DNA from 2 places in the Micromonospora pallida genome. Region 1 is predicted to be linked to the other one. Evidence: riboswitches for the same ligand, from Rfam matches in the RefSeq annotation. Region 1 holds a riboswitch; the other holds the start of a gene.
What was found. Region 1 has a riboswitch for ZMP and ZTP ahead of GA0074692_RS08515 (glycine hydroxymethyltransferase). Riboswitches for the same ligand answer to the same signal wherever they lie in the genome.

Region 1 (3,386 bases):
CGACGCGGCCCTCGCCGTCTCGGTCGGCGCGGACGCGGTGGTGGTCTCCAACCACGGTGGCCGGCAGTTCGACGGCGCGCCCGCCACCGTCACCATGCTGCCCGAGGTGCTGGCGGCGGTCGATGGGCGTGCTGAGGTGCTGCTCGACAGCGGCGTGCGCAGCGGCACCGACGTGCTGCGCGCCCTGGCGCTCGGCGCGACCGGCGTGCTGGTCGGCCGGCCGATGCTCTGGGCGCTCGCCGTCGACGGGCGGGCCGGCGCGGAACGGGCCCTGTCGATGCTCGCCGAGGAGCTGCGCGACGCGCTGGCTCTGGCCGGCTGCGCCGACCCGACCGAGGCCCGCGACCTGCGCGTGCTTACCGGCGGAGACCGGTGATGGTGGTGATCCGGTGTGGACGGCGATAATGGCACGATGGTCGCCTGGGAGTACGCATTGCTGGTCCGCCGTTACCAAGGGCAGGGACGCAGCTTCGAGGTCACGTTCACCTGGTACGGCCCGGACGGCAACCGCCGGGACGTCACCCCCTACGGCGACACCGCCATCGCCCACCTCAACCGAGTGGGCCGGGAAGGGTGGGAACTGGTCTCCGCCGCCGAGGACGTCAACAACATCCAGGGCACCACGGAGGTGCACCGCTACCACCTCAAGCGGCCGATCACGATCTGAGTCCGGGCCGGGCGGTGCCGGGCCCGACCGGCCCGGCACCGCCCGCCGTCAGCCGAGGTCGACGGTGGGGTAGAGCGGGAAGCCGGCGACCAGGTCGCTGGCCTGCTTGGCGACGCGCTCGGCGAGCGCCGGCTCGAGGACGTACTTCGCCTTCGACGGGGTGCCGTCGGCGTTCGCCCCGGGGCGGGTCTGGCTCAGCACGGTGTGGATCAGCTCGGCGGTCTCGTCCATCTGGGCGGTGCCGAGGCCCCGGGTGGTCAGCGCCGGCGTGCCGATCCGGATGCCGGAGGTGTACCAGGCCCCGTTCGGGTCCTGCGGCACGGCGTTGCGGTTGGTCACGATGCCGGAGTCCAGCAGGGCCTGCTCGGCCTGCCGGCCGGTGAGCCCGTAGCCGGTCACGTCGATGAGCACCAGGTGGTTGTCGGTGCCCCCGGTGACCAGGGTGGCCCCGCGCCGCAGCAGCCCCTCGGCGAGGGCCTGCGCGTTGGCGACGATGCGCTGGGCGTAGTCGGCGAAGTCCGGGCGGCGGGCCTCGGCCAGGGCGACCGCCTTGGCGGCCATCACGTGCGGCAGCGGACCGCCGAGCACCATCGGGCAGCCCCGGTCCACCTGGTCGGCCAGCTCCGGGCCGCAGAGCACCATGCCGCCGCGCGGGCCCCGCAGCGACTTGTGGGTGGTGGTGGTGACGATGTGCGCGTGCGGCACCGGGTCGAAGTCGCCGGTGAAGACCTTGCCGGCGACCAGCCCGGCGAAGTGCGCCATGTCCACCATGAAGGTGGCGCCCACCTCGTCGGCGATCTCCCGCAGGATGCGGAAGTTGACCTTCCGGGGGTACGCGGAGTAGCCACCGACCAGGATCAGCGGCTTGAACTCCCGGGCTGCCTCGGCGACCTTGTCGTAGTCGATCAGGCCGGTGGTCGGGTCGGTGCCGTAGCTGCGCTGGTCGAACATCTTGCCGGAGATGTTCGGCCGGAACCCGTGGGTGAGGTGCCCGCCGGCGTCCAGCGACATGCCGAGCATCCGCTGGTTGCCCAGCTCGCGGCGGAGCGCGAACCAGTCGGCCTCGGTCAGGTCGTTGACGTGCCGGGCCTGTGCCCGCTTCAGCGCCGGCGCCTCGACCCGGTCGGCCAGGATCGCCCAGAACGCGACCAGGTTGGCGTCGATGCCCGAGTGCGGCTGCGCGTACGCGTGCGCGGCCCCGAACAGCTCCCGGGCGTGCTCGGCGGCGAGCGCCTCGACCGTGTCGACGTTCTGGCAGCCGGCGTAGAACCGGCGGCCCACGGTGCCCTCGGCGTACTTGTCGCTGAACCAGTTGCCCATCGCCAGCAGGGTGGCCGGGGAGGCGTAGTTCTCACTGGCGATGAGCTTCAGCGACTCCCGCTGGTCGGCCAGTTCGGCGCCGATCGCGTCGGCCACCCGGGGCTCGACGGCGCGGATCGCCTCAAGGGCGCTGCGGAAAGCGGTGGACTCGGCGTTCGGCGACGACGGCATGCGACCTCCAGTACGGTGCGGAAGGCCCAGGCGCTCGGCGTGCGTCCTCATGACGGGGCCGCTTCCCGATGGTGCTCCATCCCCACGCGCCAGTCACGGCCCACCGGCGATCCTACCGGGTCGGCCCATCCGCCTCCGGTGTGCCTCCGCCGCCACTGGACCGGCCCGCGAGCCGACCACCGCCGGGCCTTGCTGCGGGAACGCCGTGCGCCCCGTGCGGGGACGCCACCCCGGCGGCCGGGTCCGTAAGATCATGGCCATGCTGGGGGAGGACGGCGGCAGCCTGGTCGCGATCAGTGATCTGCACGTCGGGTACGCGGACAACCGCCGGATCGTCGAGGAACTGCGGCCGGAGTCGCCGCAGGACTGGCTGCTTGTCGCCGGGGACGTCGGCGAGACGGTCGCGCACATCGAGCGGACGCTCGGGCAACTGCGCGAACGGTTCGCCAAGGTGATCTGGGTGCCGGGCAACCACGAACTCTGGACCCCGCCCACCGACCCGGTCACCCTGCGGGGCGAGGAGCGGTACCGGCACGTGGTCGACCTGTGTCGCAAGCTCGACGTGGTCACCCCGGAGGACCCGTACGAGATCTGGCGCGGCCCGGGCGGCCCGGTCCGGATCGTGCCGCTCTTCCTCGGTTACGACTACACGTTCCTGCCCGACGGGATGGACCGGGAGGCGGCGCTGGCCGAGGCGCACCGCACCGGCATCGTCTGCACCGACGAGTACATGCTCCACCCCGACCCGTACCCGAGCCGGCAGGCGTGGTGCGCGGCCCGGCTGGCGCAGACCCAGGCCCGGCTCGACGCGCTCGACGAGATGCCGACCGTGCTGGTCAACCACTACCCGCTGGTCCGGGAGCCGACCCGGATCCTGCGGTACCCGATCTTCGCGCAGTGGTGCGGGACGACCGCGACTGCCGACTGGCACCTGCGCTACCGGGCCGCCGCGGTCGTCTACGGCCACCTGCACGTCCCCCGCAGCACGGTGTACGACGGGGTACGGTTCGAGGAGGTCTCGGTCGGCTACCCCCGCGAGTGGAAGCGCCGGCCGAATCCGCCGCGACTGCGGCAGATCCTCCCCGCCCCGACCGGCGAGGTACCGGAGTGGCCGGCGAGCCAGCCGCTCCGCTGACCGGGCTCAGGCGGTCATCGCGTCGAGCGCCTTCTTGAGCGCCTTCGGCGCGGTCGGCGTACGCGGGGCGTCCGGGCGCAGGGCCAGCATGCG
Region 2 (3,386 bases), 4.1 Mb from region 1:
CGGCCGGACTGGCCATCGCCGTCCACCTGCTGCGTCACCCACCCCGCACTGCCGCCACCAGCGCCCTCGTCTGCGGGTACGGGCTACTCGCCGCGATCGCCCTGATGCCGGCCACCCGCTTCGGATACCTGCTCTACCCGCTCGCCCTCCTGGTCTGGGCACCCGCCCTCCGACTCGCCATTGCCGACGACGCCTCGTCCCTCCGACCCACCACGACCAACGGCGCCTCTTCTCTCCGACCCACCACGACCAACGGCGCCTCTTCCCCCGACTCCGCTGCGAAAACGACCAACAAGGCGTAAACCTGAGGGTATGACCACATACCGCGACCGCACCGAGGCAGGCGAAGCGATCGCCGACCGGCTCGGCGGGCTCGTCGGCCAACCGGACGTCACCGTGCTCGGGCTCGTCCGAGGCGGCGTCCCGGTCGCCCAGCAGGTCGCCACCCGGCTCGGCGCGCCCCTGGACGTCCTGGTGGTCCGCAAACTCGGCATGCCCTGGGCACCTGAGGTGGCATTCGGCGCCCTCGGCCCCGGCGGCGTCCGCGTCCTCAACGAACCGATCGCCGGCCGCCTCGCCCCCGACGACGTCACCGAAGTCGTCCGCCGCGAACAGGCCGAACTGGACCGCCGGGAACAGCTCTACCGAGCCGGCCGCGCACCCGTCGACCTCACCGGCCGTACCGCCGTCGTCGTCGACGACGGCCTGGCCACCGGCGCGACCGCCCGCGCCGCCGTCCAGGTCGCCCGCCACCTCGGTGCCCGCCGCGTCGTGGTCGCCGTCCCGGTCGGCTCCGAAGAGGCGTACGAAATGCTCGCCACCGAGGCCGACCAGGTGGTCTGCATTCAACGGCCCCCCGACTTCGGCGCGGTCAGCCGCTACTACGACGACTTCCACGAGGTCTCCGACGAAGAAGTGACCGAAGCGCTCGCCACGGCTTCCTGACATTCACCAGGTACCGTCGAAACATGCAGCTCACCTGTCCCAAGTGCCACGGAGACATGCGCCAGTACGAGCGCAGCGGAGTCATCGTCGATCAGTGCGGCGAGTGCCGGGGAATCTTCCTCGATCGCGGCGAACTCGAAAAGCTGTTCGAGGCGGAGGCCAACTGGAACAAGCAGCAGGCCGCCGCCCCAGCCGCGCCGACGCCCCCCGGCCAGGCCCCGGGGCACGCCCCCGGCCAGCCCGGCGGGTACGTCCCCCCGCCGCCGCCCCCGCCCGGTGCCGCCCCGCACCAGCCCGGGTACGGCACCGTGCCCCCGCCGCCCCCGCCGCCCGGCTACCCGGCCGCGCCCGCACCCGCCTACGGCAGCCACGGCCACCAGCACCACGGCTACCACGGGCACTACCGCCGCAAGAAGCAGCACGGCTTCCTCGGCGACTTCTTCGGCTGATCCACCCGGCACTCCTCCGCCGAACCGGCCTCCGGCCAGCCCGAACTCCCTCGGGCTGGCCGGACCGGTGCGCCCCCGCCCCCAAGCCGCCCCCGGCCGGTTGGCTGGACAGGGCTGGAGCCAGTCCACGGCGACTACACTGTGGATCGGGCCGCGACTGGCGTTGAGGTGGAGCACCACCGGGGAACGGCCCGGCACCTGCCGTCGATGCCGTACGCCTGGGCAATCCTCCACGTGAACTCGGAGTGACCCATGGCCCAGACGCGTCCAGCTCGGCTGATGGACGGCCGTGACATCGCCCGTCGCATCGTCGACACCAGCTCCGCCGCAGCCGCCGACCTCCAGCGGCGCACCGGCACCGCACCCTGCCTGGCGACCGTGCTGGTCGGCGAGGATCCCGCCTCCGTGACCTACGTCCGGATGAAGCGCAACCGCTGCGAGCAGGCCGGCATCTGCTCCCGGCACGTCGCCCTGCCCGCCTCGACCACCACGGACACCCTCGTCGAGACGATCAGTGCACTGTCCCGGGATCCCGAGGTACACGGCATCCTGCTCCAACACCCGGTCGGGGCACACATCGACGAGCGCGCCGCGTTCGAAGCGATCGCTCCGGAGAAGGACGTGGACGGCGTCACCATGCGCTCCTTCGCCGCGATGTCGTTCGGGCTACCCCGGCTTCGTGTCCTGCACGCCCGGCGGCATTCTCCGGCTGCTCGACGAGTACCAGGTCGACCTGGCCGGTAAGCACGCCGTGGTGGTGGGCCGGAGCGCCATCCTGGGCAGGCCGGTTGGGCTGCTCCTGTTGGCACGGGACGCCACGGTCACCTACTGCCACTCCCGTACGGTCGACCTCCCCGCGATCACCCGGAAGGCCGATGTCCTGGTCGCGGCGGTCGGTCGGCCGCGTTTCCTCACCGGCGCGGACATCAAGCCCGGTGCGGTGGTGATCGACGCCGGATACAACCCGGGGAACGTCGGTGATGTCGACTTCGCGTCCGCCCGAGAGCGGGCCAGCCTGATCACCCCGGTCCCGGGCGGGGTCGGGCCGATGACCATCGCGGTCCTGCTGGCCCAGACGGTGGACGCGGCGACGCGTCAGCTCGCCGTGCGCTGACCGGACGAGCCCAATCCGTCAGACGATGGCCATGTCCACGAACCGCGACAGGTGCAGTTGTGCGGCCACGGTGACGGTGTCGGTCGGTCCATTCCGATGCTTAGCAACAATAAAATCCGCCTCCCCGGCCCGGGGGGACTCCTTGTCGTAGTAATCATCTCGGTGCAAAAGGATTACTACGTCAGCATCCTGTTCAATTGACCCAGATTCGCGCAAATCGGACAGCTGTGGGCGCTTGTCCGTACGCTGCTCGGGGCCACGGTTCAGCTGGCTCACCGCGATGACCGGGCACTCGACCTCCTTGGCGAGGAGCTTGAGCCCTCGGGACAGGTCGGCGACCTCCTGCTGCCGGCTCTCCGTACGCTTCGGCGAGGTCATGAGCTGGAGGTAGTCCACCACGATCATCTTGAGATCGTGCCTCTGCTTGAGCCGCCGCGCCTTCGACCTGATCTCCATCAGGTTCATGCTCGGGGTGTCGTCGACGAAGAGCGGCGCCTCGCTGATCTCGCCCATGCAGCGGGCCAGTTTGGTCCAGTCGTCGTCGGAGAGCTGCCCGCTCCGCAGCACGTGCAGCGGTACCCGCGCCTCGGCCGAGAGCAGTCGCATGACGATCTCGACCTTGCTCATTTCCAGCGAGAAGATGGCGGCAGCCTGATTTGCCCGAATTGCCGCATTTCGGGCAAAATCCATACTTGCTGTTGATTTGCCCAAACCAGGTCTTCCAGCAACGATGACGAGTTGCCCCGGGTGCAGGCCGTTGAGCAGGCGGTCCAGGTCGGAGAAGCCGGTCGGTACGCCGGTCATCACGCCGCCCTGCGCGCCCACCGCCTCGATCTCGTCGAGGGTGGGCTGAAGCATGTCGGCGAGGATGGCGAAGT

Region 2: another riboswitch for ZMP and ZTP. It lies ahead of GA0074692_RS36565 (tetrahydrofolate dehydrogenase/cyclohydrolase catalytic domain-containing protein); the one in region 1 lies ahead of GA0074692_RS08515 (glycine hydroxymethyltransferase).

What each region holds. Positions count from the first base shown of each region.
Region 1 covers NZ_FMHW01000002.1:1,949,316-1,952,701, forward strand. Annotated here, with positions in the region: gene GA0074692_RS08505 (alpha-hydroxy acid oxidase) at 1-376, shown strand, start outside; gene GA0074692_RS08510 (hypothetical protein) at 413-667, shown strand; gene GA0074692_RS08515 (glycine hydroxymethyltransferase) at 716-2,158, opposite strand; ZMP/ZTP riboswitch at 2,176-2,265, opposite strand; gene GA0074692_RS08520 (metallophosphoesterase family protein) at 2,418-3,293, shown strand; gene GA0074692_RS08525 (hemerythrin domain-containing protein) at 3,300-3,386, opposite strand, start outside.
Region 2 covers NZ_FMHW01000002.1:6,027,460-6,030,845, reverse strand. Annotated here, with positions in the region: gene GA0074692_RS25335 (glycosyltransferase 87 family protein) at 1-302, shown strand, start outside; gene GA0074692_RS25330 (phosphoribosyltransferase) at 313-945, shown strand; gene GA0074692_RS25325 (TFIIB-type zinc ribbon-containing protein) at 969-1,394, shown strand; ZMP/ZTP riboswitch at 1,538-1,625, shown strand; gene GA0074692_RS36565 (tetrahydrofolate dehydrogenase/cyclohydrolase catalytic domain-containing protein) at 1,647-2,138, shown strand; gene GA0074692_RS36560 (Rossmann-fold NAD(P)-binding domain-containing protein) at 2,074-2,508, shown strand; gene dnaB (replicative DNA helicase) at 2,527-3,386, opposite strand, start outside.